3 regions of the Eubacterium sp. 1001713B170207_170306_E7 genome follow, and region 1 is predicted to be linked to each of the others. Evidence: riboswitches for the same ligand, from Rfam matches in the RefSeq annotation. Region 1 holds a riboswitch; each other region holds the start of a gene.
The links. A riboswitch is a leader RNA that binds a small molecule or an ion and turns the genes downstream of it on or off. The one in region 1 is predicted to bind cyclic di-GMP.
Positions count from the first base shown of each region.

Region 1 (4,164 bases):
GGATGGTATAACAGAGGTGGCATGGGAGGTTTTCCTGGCCATTCTGCCCATCGTCCTGATTTTTTTGTTTTTGAACGCCATTGGACTGCGGCTGCGGCCGCCGGTCATTAAGCGGATTATCGGCGGCTTTGTGGTAACCTACCTGGGACTGGTGCTTTTTCTCCAGGGAGTACATATCGCCTTTGTGCCCGCAGGTGAGTTTTTAGGCGCGGCCCTCGCGGAGCTTGAGTACAGCTGGATCCTTATTCCGCTGGGCTTTGCCATCGGCTTTCTGGTGGCCTTTGCCGAGCCGGCCGTCCAGGTCATGGTCAAGCAGGTTGAGGAAATGACCAGCGGCGCCATCAAGGCGCGGGTCATGCTGCTGGCCATCTCGCTGGGGGTGGCGCTGGCGGTTATGACAGCCATGATCCGGCTGCTGGTGGGCATTTCGCTGTGGTGGATTCTGATTCCTGGCTATATCCTGGCCTTTATTCTCGGCCGCTTTGTAGAGCCGAATTTTCTGGCCATGGCCTTTGACAACGGCGGAGTGGCCACAGGGCCCATGTGCTCGACCTTTATCCTGTCGCTTTCAGTAGCTGTGGCAGGTGCGACGCCGGGGCGCGATCCGCTGCTGGACGGCTTTGGCGTGGTGGCGCTGATCGCCCTCGCACCCATTCTGACAACCCTGCTGCTGGGCTTTTTTTACAGGCAGAAGGAGGCCTACAGAAAAAGGCAGTGTGAAAAGCAGGCCCGTGATGCTTAACCCGTATTGACATAAGATTTTAATCATATATAATATGTAGATTACTTAGCGAATGATGGAGGAAAAAATGGAAGACAGAAATAAAATTAAGACCGAGCTGATTGTGGTGATTGTGGAAAAGGATATGTCCGGCGAGGTCATCGACGCCGCCAAGCAGGGCGGGGCCGACGGCGCGACCGTCATGTACGGGCGCGGGTCCGGTATCCATGAAAACGCGCGGTTTTTTGGCATTACCATTGAGCCGGAAAAGGAGATTGTCCTGATTCTGGTGGACGCGGCGATCCGAAAGGCGGTGCTCTGCTCGATTCAGAAAAAAATTGAAATCGACAAGCCGGGTATGGGCATCGCCTTTGTGCTGGATGTGGCCAAGGTGATCGGCAGTCCGCATCTTAATCTGATGTCCGACATCACCGATTAATTGCTTTTCAAGACACTGCAAAGGCATTTGTTTGCGGGATTTCTGAAGGAATCAAAAAACTTTGACAAATTTTTAATTAATTCGGTCATAAAAATTGACGTTTTTTTAACAACTTGATATAATAAAAAGGATAAGTACGACGCAGGAGGGGAGTGCAGAATGCAAACTTTTTCAAAAAGGGTATCGATGACAGTTGTTAAGCGTCTGCCCAAGTATTACCAGTATTTAACCGATTTACAGGATCAACATATTGAAAAAATCTCGTCTAAGGAGCTGGCGGCTATGATGGGGCTGACCGCCTCGCAGATCCGTCAGGATTTGAATTCCTTCGGCGCGTACGGTCAGCAGGGGTACGGCTATAAGGTAAAAGAGCTGAAGGAAGCTATCCGCAAGATTCTGGGGTTGGACCTCCAGTATAACTGCATTATCATCGGTTCTGGGAACCTGGGCCATGCCATTGTCAATTACGAGCGCTTTAAGGAAGAGGGCATTCATTTCAAGGCCATGTTTGACGTGGATCCGGATCAGATCGGTAAAAAGGTGGGCAATGTGACCGTATACCACATGGACGATCTCGACGCCTTTGTGGCGCATCACAAGATTGACATCTGTATCCTGAGTGTACCGCAGCAGGTTGGGCAGGAAACCACAGACCATGTTGTAGAGCTCGGAATCAAGGCTATTTTGAACTTCGTGCCTCTGGACCTGACAGTGCCGGATGATGTGGTGGTTGAGAGTGTGAACATCACCGACAGCCTGTTTACATTAACCTATCTGATTAACGAAGAGGATGACAGCGAATAAAGCGAAATACAGCAGGCTTACGCCTGCTTTTTTTGTAAAAAATAGGAGTTGTGTTTCAAAAATAATTATTATATAATAGAATGAAATATAAACGAAACTAATACTAGGGCAAATCTGCTGAAAAACAGAGACGCAAAGCTACAGGGCCTAAACAGATATACTGTAGGGCAGCCAGCTGCAGTTAAACCCATAATAGGAGCTGTGAAATGGCAGGGAAAAAGACAAATGAAACCATTGAAAATAATGTTTATAGTGTAGCTTTGCGCAATATTTACGACGAGCTCTATGAACTGAATGTGACCAAAAATCGTTATCGGCTCATCTATCATGTCGAGGGTAAATACGTCATCCCGGCAAAAGACGGGGCTTTATCAGACGGCATTGCCGATGTGGCTGCTCACATGATCCATCCGGAGGATTCGAGACGTTTTTTGGATTTTTTTGATATTGACAAAATACACGCGGTTTTGGATTCCGGAAAAACCAGTGTCATCGGAGAGTTTAGAAAGCTGTGGGTGGACGGCGTTTATCACTGGGCTTCGCTGACGGTTTTTCCGGCAGAAATTGAGGGCGAGCAGGATGAGATCCTGCTCTGCTTTATCATGGACATTGAATATAAAAAGCAGCTGGAGGCCGTGGAGAAGGAAAACGAAACGCTCCAGAAAAAGCAGGTGGACGACGAGCGCTACCGTCTGGTCGTGGGTCAGACAAACACCCTGGTGTTTGAGTGGAACATTGAGACCGGTAAGCGCTATTACGCACCGGAGTTTTCGCAAAATTTTATGGGCCGCTATGATGGCCGGGATATCAAAATAATCTGGCTGAACGACGGAGTCGTCCATCCCGAGGACATTAAGACATTAAAGCAGAAAATGAGCATGGACGCCATCAGCAATGGGCAGGTAGAGCTGGAAATCCGCCTTTGCAATAAAAAGGGCCGCTATGTCTGGTGCAAGATCGTATTTAATGTGCTGTACAACGAAGGCGGCGGACTTAACCGGGTGATCGGCACTCTGAACAACATCGACGAGTCCAAACGCGCCCACGAGACGCTGAAGTACCGGGCAGAATTTGATATGCTGACCGGTATCTATAACATCAACACCTTCTACACTCAGGCAGAAAAGCTGATCCAGGAGCACCCAGAGCAGAAGTATGCCGTGGTGCGCCTGGATGTTAACCGGTTTAAGTTTATTAACGATCTGTACGGGCGTGAGGAGGGCAACCGGCTGCTCCGTTTTATGGCAACGGTTATTTCGTCTCATATGGGCCCGCTGGACGCCTTTGGGCGCATGAACAGCGACGTGTTCTGCCTCTGTGTGTCCTACGGCTCCGGCAGGCCTCTGCTTGCGCGTATCCAGAAGATACTCGAAGAAATCAACCGGTATTCAGAAACCTATCAGGTGATGCCCTCCTGCGGTATCTGCATTGTGAGGGACCGGAGCGTCCAGATCAGTATTCTCTGTGACTGGGCAAATCTGGCCCAGAAGACCATAAAGGGGAGTCTGATCAAACAGTGGGCCTTTTATGATAAAAAGCTGAGGGCCAAGCAGCTTGAGGAGCAGCGGATTGAAAACGAGATGGATGACGCGCTGAAGAAGGGCCAGTTTAAGGTGTATCTCCAGCCCAAGCACAATGTGCAGACAGGCGAAGTGATCGGTGCGGAAGCGCTGGTACGCTGGGATCATCCCGAAAGGGGATTCCTGACACCTTACCGTTTTATCCCGCTTTTTGAGCGCAATGGCTTTATTATCAAGCTGGACGAATACGTTTGGGAGGAAACCTGCCGAATGATAAAATCCTGGCTGGACAGGGGAATGGAAGCGGTTCCGGTATCAGTCAATGTGTCCAGAGTGCAGGTGTATAACCCGAATTTTTATAAAAAGCTGCTGCACATCATAAGACGCTACGATATTCCCAAGGAGCTGCTGGAGGTTGAGCTGACAGAGAGCAGCTTTGTGGAGAACACGGTGGATCTGTACCACGGCATGGAGCGGCTCAGTGAGGAGGGCATCTCCTTCTCAATGGACGATTTTGGTTCAGGCTATTCCTCGCTCAATATGCTCAAAAATGTGCCGGTCAACACCATCAAGCTGGACCGCGAGTTCTTTAACGAAAGCGTGGCAACCGAGAAGGGCAAGACCATCATTGAGCATACCATCGGCATGATTAATGACCTGCAGCTTCAGGTTATCGCGGA
Region 1 covers NZ_JADMVE010000004.1:412,508-416,671, reverse strand. The annotation lists gene I2B62_RS12520 (DUF1538 domain-containing protein) at 1-742, shown strand, start outside; gene I2B62_RS12515 (P-II family nitrogen regulator) at 810-1,160, shown strand; gene I2B62_RS12510 (redox-sensing transcriptional repressor Rex) at 1,320-1,964, shown strand; cyclic di-GMP riboswitch class I at 2,062-2,147, shown strand; gene I2B62_RS12505 (EAL domain-containing protein) at 2,171-4,164, shown strand, end outside.

Region 2 (4,164 bases), on a different contig from region 1:
TAACATTGATGTTATTTTTAATCATCTCAATTTTATCAATGGAGCCATCCCGGTTATCGTCCACAATGGTCAGCTTGGTGACCCCCACGTAGATGTCGTCCGGCCCCACCAGCTCCCGCAGGTCATCTGCGTCCGGAATGCGGTAAGGGCTCTCCGGCGTCTCGGCGGACTTAAGCTCCGTCGCCCGTATCTGGGCCGCCAGATAAATGGTCCGCGCCTCAGCAATCACCGCGTCCTTTTTGGCGTCGTCGATAAAATGGAGATAGCCCGGGATGATGATCACTGCCAGCAGGGCAATGACCACAATGACGGTGATGAGCTCCATCATGGTGAAGCCAGAGGTATCTTTGATCAGATTTTCAGGTTTGCGGTCAAAGCGCATGACAACACCTCCTGCGGCTGTTTTCGGGTTTTCGGGATAGGGACTGGTGGATTATTTTATTTTTGTGACTTCGGCGGAGCCGCCGGGGGTGATTTTAACAAGATAACTTTGTGATGCATCAATATACTCGACCCATTTAACAATACCATTTGTACTGCTATCAAGCAGCACTCCTATTCTTCCTGTATTCCCTTTATTTGGATCCCATATAATTGGAGGCTCGTTTGACGATATTCTTATGTCCCAAACTTCCAAATCACCTAAATCATTTTTCAAAACATCAATCAACTTATCGCTGACAAAGTCATTATCGCCTTTAAATTCTGTAGACGCCGTCTGTGCCGCCACATAAACTTCTCTCGCCTCGGCAATCGCGGCTTTTCCTTTGGCGTCCTCCACAAATCCCAGCATGGCCGGAATAGTGAAAGCCGCTAAAATCGCCAGGATTACCAGTACTACAATCAGTTCAACCACGGTAAAGCCCTTTTGGTTTTTAAGCAGCTTTTTTAGTTTAGACACAGATTCCACCTCCTGAAATCCTGAAAACACAACAGTTATTCTGCTAAAAAATCAATTGAATCCTATTTTTATGATAAGAAAGCATTTAAAATACTTTTTTACAAATATGCAATAAAGATGAAACCTTGAAAACAGAAAAAAACACTAGCCTACACCTGTTCCGGTCTGCTTTCAATCTTTCACCTGAAAAGCTTTCCCCTGATAAACTGTCAACTACTCTCTTTTCTGGCAATAAAAAAAGCGCCTAAAAAATGGGGAGAAAAGGCCGGCTGCGGCGCTGCAGGCTCGGCCTTATATTATTACACTGTATAACCAGGTGCTGTCTTCATCTTTTCAACAGTAGCTTCACTTCCAGAGGCTTCCATATTTAAAGTAATCAAGTATCCACTTGTAACCCAATATTTCACTTCGGTTACTTTACCATCAGTTACTGTAACCATCCATTCACTACCATTTGTTACTTTATCTCCATCTGTAACATCACCTGATAATTTATTTAATGCACCTTTCTGAATACTAGGCGCTTTTGTATCTCCACTTGGTGATGTTTTAACCCCACTTTGTACAAAAACTGCATCGTAACCTTGAGCATCAGCAGTTTTTCCACCAGCTATAACTTCTGTTACAGAGCCCGAATAAGCCATATAAATTTCTCTCGCTTCTGCGATTCCAGCTTTCCCTCTAGCATCATCAACAAACCCCAACATCGCCGGAATCGTGAACGCCGCTAAAATCGCCAAAATAACCAATACAACAATCAATTCTACCAAAGTAAAACCTTTACGGTTTTTCTTCAGCTTGTTAATCATCTGAATCATTTACATCTCTCCTTTTATGTTCTCTTGTTTACCTTATAAATATAAACCTTTATTTAAACCGTCCGCGCCATGACGATTATAAATGAAGTCATTACCTGCCCCAGCATGCCTTTTTGTTAAAGGCCGCTCAAAAAACAAAAATAGCCGGAAACCACACAGGGCTTTCGGCCGTCTACCGTTTTGGCAGCTGGCTGTCATATCGGACTGGAGCTCCCGACGTAGACCCTGTAGTTTTGCGCCACGGGCTTTCGCACCGCTTTGCCTTTTGAACAATTCTATTCTACAACTGATTCGGACAATTGTCAAGAACTATAAAAACCAGTTACTTTTAAAAACTTTAAAAGGTTCCAGCCATTCACCATTAATACAGGTTTGCACACTTTCAAAACCACATAAATATGCTTTTTTCGCTTCTCTTATAGCTATAGGTTATTATAAATACTGTTTCATTTACCACCAGTATTAAGCTGATGGTAAAAACAGTACGATTTTGGTAAAGCCCTCAATCTTTTTCAAGATTTTTTCAAATTTTCATTTCCTTAAATCATATTCAAATTTTACTTGATTTTCATTGCTCAGCCGCACCACTATTCCGCAGAATATCCAGAAAACAGGCGCTACCGTCACCACCGAGATATTAAAGCAGCCTGCGACCATATAGGCGGCCACACTGCAGATCAGCGGTATGAGCATGGGAGACCTGCGCCAGCTTTTAATGCCCTGGTACAGCGTTGTCCCCTCAAAGGCCAGATAACTGAGCGCTGCAGGGATTCCGCTGCTCACAGCGATGTGCAGGTACTCGTTGTGGGCGCGGTCGATGACGAGATGGTGCCCGGTCACCCGGATAATATCGTTCTCGAAATACTGTCCCATAACCTGTCCCAGCGTCTCAATGCCAAAGCCGGTCAGCGGCCGCAGCTTAATGAGCTCCACGGTTTTTGACCAGATAAAAAGCCGGCAGGAACCGCCCTTTTCCCAGTCGTCCCCCTTGATGGCTTTCGACAGATCGGCAAAAACACTGAAAAGCCGGGCGCCAAATCCGGTGTTTATCAGCAAAAAAACAAGGGTCAGCACGACAAACAGACCGCTCACCACCACGAAACGGCATCGGTTTTCTTTTTCTCTCAGCAGGAACACGCCCAGCAGGATAAAGCCCAGAAAGCTGCCGATCCATGCGCCGCGCGTATTGGTGCACAGCAGGCAGAAGTACACCAACCCACAGGGCAACAGGCAGATCCTGGGGCCTCTGATAAAAGCATAGATGAGAATCGGCAGTGCCAGTGTCAGAAAAGAACCCAGAAAATTGGGGTTGCCGATGGTGGCATAGGACGAACCAGGGCCGCCGTACATTAAAGGATCCTGGGGCTGAAAGTCCAGACCGAATTTCTGAAAAATGCCGTAGAGCGCCACACAGGATACGCCCACGGCATACAACCGCACATGCCAGGGCTTAAAGGTGTAGAAAAAAGCGCCCAGCATCATTAAAATACCATAAAACAAAATGGCGGAGTAGCTCTCCAGCCGGAAGGACCGCCCCTTAAGCGAGAGCATCACATCGGTCGAGAAGGGCAGCGTAATGGTCACGCACAAAAGATACAGCAGCACCAGCTTGACCGGCAGCGGTATTTTAGGTTTCCCGGTAAAATACCCTGTAAGCGGCCGCACATACAAAAGCAGCAGACCAAAAACCAGCACCTCAATGGTCATCAGCTTGGGCATGTACAGGGTATCGCCAAAGGGCGGCACAATGATCATGGGCACCGCTCCGGCAATGACTGCCAGCACCGCCGAGGCGGCTGTTTTAAGCTCGGGTCGTTTCAGCATTATTCTTCCATTCCGTCATTTTATTTTTTCGGCTCCTTCAGTTTATTTTATGGGTAAATTATATTATATTGTACATCTATTGTAAACAACTTGATAAAACGATCCTTTTTTCGGTATAACACGATATTTTTACAGACAATTAAGAATCGCTTGCTAAACTTGTGGCACATCTCGAAATAAGTTATAATATGATTAAACCATCTGAATGGGAGGCGATTGTATGCTGGCGTCAAAAGGTTACTATGACGGGAAAAATATTTTACCCCTTGAAAAGCTGCGTTTAAAAAAGAATCAGCTTGTTAAAATAACGGTTTTGGATGAATATGCCGACGAAAAGGAAATTGCACGCTTAACGGGAAAAAAAGGTTCTTCCAGAGGACTTTTTGCAAAATATGCTAACCCAGAGAAAATCGGTCATGAAAAAAATGCATGGCCAGATGCCGTAAAGGAAAAATATACCGATGACGATGCTCTTTGATGCAAATGCCGTTCTGCGATTCAATTTAAACGATCATGAAGAAATGGCCGATAAGGTAGAAGAAATTCTTCAAAAAGAAACGGTTTCCCTTACGATCGAAGTCCAGGCAGAGATTGTATATGTTTTAGAGAAAGTCTATTCTG
Region 2 covers NZ_JADMVE010000006.1:47,451-51,614, reverse strand. The annotation lists gene I2B62_RS14800 (type II secretion system protein) at 1-382, opposite strand, end outside; gene I2B62_RS14795 (prepilin-type N-terminal cleavage/methylation domain-containing protein) at 434-901, opposite strand; gene I2B62_RS14790 (prepilin-type N-terminal cleavage/methylation domain-containing protein) at 1,201-1,719, opposite strand; cyclic di-GMP riboswitch class I at 1,899-1,992, opposite strand; gene I2B62_RS14785 (O-antigen ligase family protein) at 2,251-3,543, opposite strand; gene I2B62_RS14780 (hypothetical protein) at 3,764-4,021, shown strand; gene I2B62_RS14775 (PIN domain-containing protein) at 4,005-4,164, shown strand, end outside.
Region 2: another riboswitch for cyclic di-GMP. It lies ahead of I2B62_RS14790 (prepilin-type N-terminal cleavage/methylation domain-containing protein); the one in region 1 lies ahead of I2B62_RS12505 (EAL domain-containing protein).

Region 3 (4,164 bases), on a different contig from region 1:
GCTGCGTCTGACCGCTTTTGCCGCGCTGACCATCACCTTTGGTTTGTTTTTTGAGACCAATGTGGAGCGTTACTATTATGCCTGGGATATGCCGGTTAATGGTTATCCCTACACCTTTACGGTCAATGCCAAGCTCTCACATGTCAGGGAGCCGGAGGGCTATGATCTGGCCTTTCTGGGAGAGAGCATCAAAAATACCCAGCAGCCTCTGAGTACAGCGGCAGTGGGGCGTGGCGGAATAACGGAGAAAGCGGCTTCTGGCCCGGTGGCGAAAAAAAATAATCAACCCAATATCATTGCCATTATGAACGAATCCTTCAGCGACCTGCGGACCGTTGGCGACTTCTCGACCAATATTGACTACATGCCTTTTATTGACAGCCTGAGTGAAAACACCGTTAAGGGAAATCTCTATGTTTCGGTCTTCGGAGGCGGCACCTGTGATTCCGAATACGCTTTTCTGACTGGGAACACCACAGCCTATCTGCCGGAAAACGCAAGGCCCTACCAGCTGTATGTCAAGGGGCCGGCGCCCAGCCTCGTGTCGACGCTGAACTATGAGGGCTACAGCAGCTACGCCATCCATCCCGGTGAACGGAATGCCTGGAACCGGGATAAGGTTTATCCGAATTTTGGCTTTCAGCAGTTTTTCTCGAATGAAGAATTTATCGATGCAGACCGCACGCGGGAGTCGTGGGTCAGCGACGCGGCCACCTATGACAAGGTTATTGAGCTCTACGAAAACAAGGGCGATCATCCATTGTTTGTCTTTGATGTGACCATTCAGAACCACGCCGGCTACCAGCTGAATGCCGACGATCTGGAGCCGGTGCTCCTGGAGGGCATGGAAGGAAGCTACCCTGAAACCGAGCAGTATTTATCCCTGATGCGCGATTCGGACGCGGCCTTTAAGAATCTGATCGACTATTTCAGCGGACAGGAAGAACCGACACTGGTGGTCATGTTCGGAGATCATCAGGCGTATATTGAGCAGGCGTTTTATGAAGAGCTCATGCAGAAGCCTCTGGACCAGTGGAGTACGGAGGAGCTTCAGAAGCGCTATGTCACGCCCTTTGTCATCTGGGCAAATTACGATATTCCGGAGGCGCAGGTAGATAAGCTGAGTGTGAACTACCTCTCCAGCCTTTTACTGGAGCAGGCGGGCATCCAGGGGACGCCCTATAATGATTATCTCATGAAGCTGTCCGAGACACTGCCGGTTATCAACTCGGTGGGGATCATTGACAATGAGGGGCAGTATTTCAGAAAGGGTGATCCGACCATTCATGACCGTGATGTCCTGGAATACCGGCAGATGCTCTATAATAATATGCTGGATACCGCAAGACGGCGAAACGATCTGTTTTATCCGGCTTCGGACTTTTAATTTAAAAACCCCCGGATCACTTCACAGCGATCCGGGGGTTTTTATTTATTTTTTAACTTTAAAGCCGTCGGTCATTACCTTGATGACATCGCACACGATTTTGGACTGCTCGTCATTCAGCCCCTCCATTGCAGTGGACAGAAAGTGAATCCGGCTGGTAAACGACTCGACGGGGAAATCAGCAAGAAGTGCGCTGACAGGAATCTCCAGTGCGTCGGAGATGGTGATGAGCGTTTCAAGCTTGGGCAGATGGGTTCCGCGTTCCAGCATGCTCAGATAATTCGGCGTGATATGAACGCGCTCCGCAAGCTGGTACTGCGTCAGTTTTTTATTGAGACGGGCTTCACGAATATGCCTGCCAATAACTTTATTATCCATTGTAAATAACTCCTCTGCGTGAGATTGGGGCAATAAAAAGACCCCGGCATAAACCAAGGGCAGGGAGATTGCATTCAGTAAGTTAAATACCCGAGCAACCGGCTGTCGTTTCATTTTTAAATGAATTAGACCCTTGGCTTTGCGTCACTACTTTTCAGTAGTTTTGCCCTATTTCAAAATGATTCGGATGTATAGTATTTACTATAACTCACAATGCGAATGAAGTCAATATTCAATTATAGTTTTGTCTAAGAATTTAAACAATTAATTCAGTGATTTGTTATTTTGAAATGGTCACACATCAGTTTGACCATATTCTCAACTAATGCGAGCTGCTCCTCTGTCAAATCGTCGGACAGAATATGGAGTGCCGCGCGCGAGTCGTCCCGGTTCTCTGCAGGTTCTTCCATCAGGAGGTCATCGGCGGAGACAGACAGAATGTTGGCCAGCCGGATAAAGGTTTCCAGCCGGGGCAGCTGCGCGCCCCTTTCAATAATACTGAGGTAGGTGGGGGTGATACCGGCTTTTTTTGCCAGCTGGTTTTGTGTAAGATGGGCATCTTTTCGAAACTGGCGAAGCCGCTGCCCGAGGTATTTACTGTTCATCTGAAGTTCCTCCCGAGTATTTGACAGATAAGATTGAGAATAAGGAATCTATAAACAATTTTCATAGTAACATATTTTTGTAAAAGGTTCAAGGGTTTTAGAAATAATAGTTATAAATATGGAATAAAAAAAGAAACGCCCTGTATTGTGAAAAAAAATTTAATAAAAAGTAGTTCGATAAAAAAAGACCATGCTCCGGGCATGGTCTGAAAAAACTTATAAATTTTTTAGGGTATCGATGTATTCTTGTTTGCCGCGGCTTCCAACGAAACGTTCCACTTCGCTGCCGTTCTTTAAGAATACACAGGTCGGGATGCTCATGACATGAAACTGTCTGGCCAGATCGGTGTTTTCATCCACGTTCAGCTTGCAGATTTTAGCATTTGCAGGGACTTCGCCGGCGATTTCTTCGATAATCGGAAGAAGCGCCTTGCAGGGACCACACCATTCAGCCCAGAAATCAACCATCACCGGGCCTTCCGTATAGTTTAACACTTCCGATTCAAAGTTAGTCATATCGACAGAGATGATATTTGCCATCTTTTTCACTCCTTGGATTTTTTTACAGTGATTATCATATCAATAATCTACCTAAAAATAAAGGGGAAAAATCTGGATTTTATGATAAAATAAATCCATGAAAAAAGGACTTTTATATACGAGATTAAAAGAACTCAGTGACACAGGGGCTTTGCGCTTTCACATGCCCGGTCATAAGGGAAAAAACTGTTTTGATAATGAAAATTGGGCAACCTTGGACACCACAGAGATACCGGGGGCGGATAATCTGCACGACCCTTCGGATATTCTTTTAAGGGTTCAGGAGAAGCTGGCCTCAGTCTACGGGTCAGCGGAAGCCTGTATCCTGGTGGGCGGCAGCACGGCCGGCATACAGAGCGCCATCATGGGCGTGTGCAGGGAGGGAGAGAGCCTTTTGGTCCCGTTGAACTGCCACCGTTCGGTTTATGCCGGGCTGGCGCTGGGCAGGATAAAGGGCATTTATTTTGAGCCGCAGTACGACGCGCGGCTGGGCTTTGGAAAAAGCGTTACCCCCGGGCAGGTCGAGGAACAGCTGAGGATGCACCCGGAGGCAAAGGGGATGATACTGGTCAATCCCACCTATTACGGTACCATCAGTGATGTCGCGGCCATTGCAGAGCTGCTGCACAAAAAAGGCAAGGTGCTGATCGTAGACGAAGCCCACGGGGCACACCTGAGGTTTTGCGCCGCGCTGCCGCCCGACGCGGTGGCTTGCGGGGCAGATATTGTGATCCAGAGCACGCACAAGCTTCTGGGGGCTTTTACCCAGAGCTCCCTGCTGCATATGCAGGGGCCCCTGGTAGAGCGGGGCCGCGTCAAAAAATTTCTGGCCATGCTCCAGTCCTCCAGCCCCAGCTATCTGCTGATGATGAGCGTGGAAAACGCTGTGGACGAAGCCTGTGAAAAAGGGGAAGCCGTTTTTCAGGCCATCGCAGACCGTTGGGATTTTTACCGGAAACGGACAGGGGCGGACGACGGTATTGCCCTTTACGCGCCGGAAAGAGGACAGGTCTACGATAAAAGCAAGTGGCTGCTGATGGTAAAGGACGGCCGGGGAACAGATGTTGAGAAGCGCCTGCTCACAGATTTTAACATCCAGTGCGAGATGTCCGGTTTTAATTATGTGCTGGCCATGACAGGAATTGGCACGACACCCGACGAGCTGGACCGCCTGATGGCGGCAGTAGCAGATATGAACAGGGAACGTCCCAAGGTCTCAGAACCGCCGGAGGCTGAATGCGTCAGTCTTTGGAA
Region 3 covers NZ_JADMVE010000005.1:224,953-229,116, forward strand. The annotation lists gene I2B62_RS13825 (LTA synthase family protein) at 1-1,387, shown strand, start outside; gene I2B62_RS13830 (helix-turn-helix transcriptional regulator) at 1,433-1,765, opposite strand; cyclic di-GMP riboswitch class I at 1,856-1,943, opposite strand; gene I2B62_RS13835 (helix-turn-helix transcriptional regulator) at 2,035-2,370, opposite strand; gene trxA (thioredoxin) at 2,587-2,910, opposite strand; gene I2B62_RS13845 (aminotransferase class I/II-fold pyridoxal phosphate-dependent enzyme) at 3,008-4,164, shown strand, end outside.
Region 3: another riboswitch for cyclic di-GMP. It lies ahead of I2B62_RS13830 (helix-turn-helix transcriptional regulator); the one in region 1 lies ahead of I2B62_RS12505 (EAL domain-containing protein).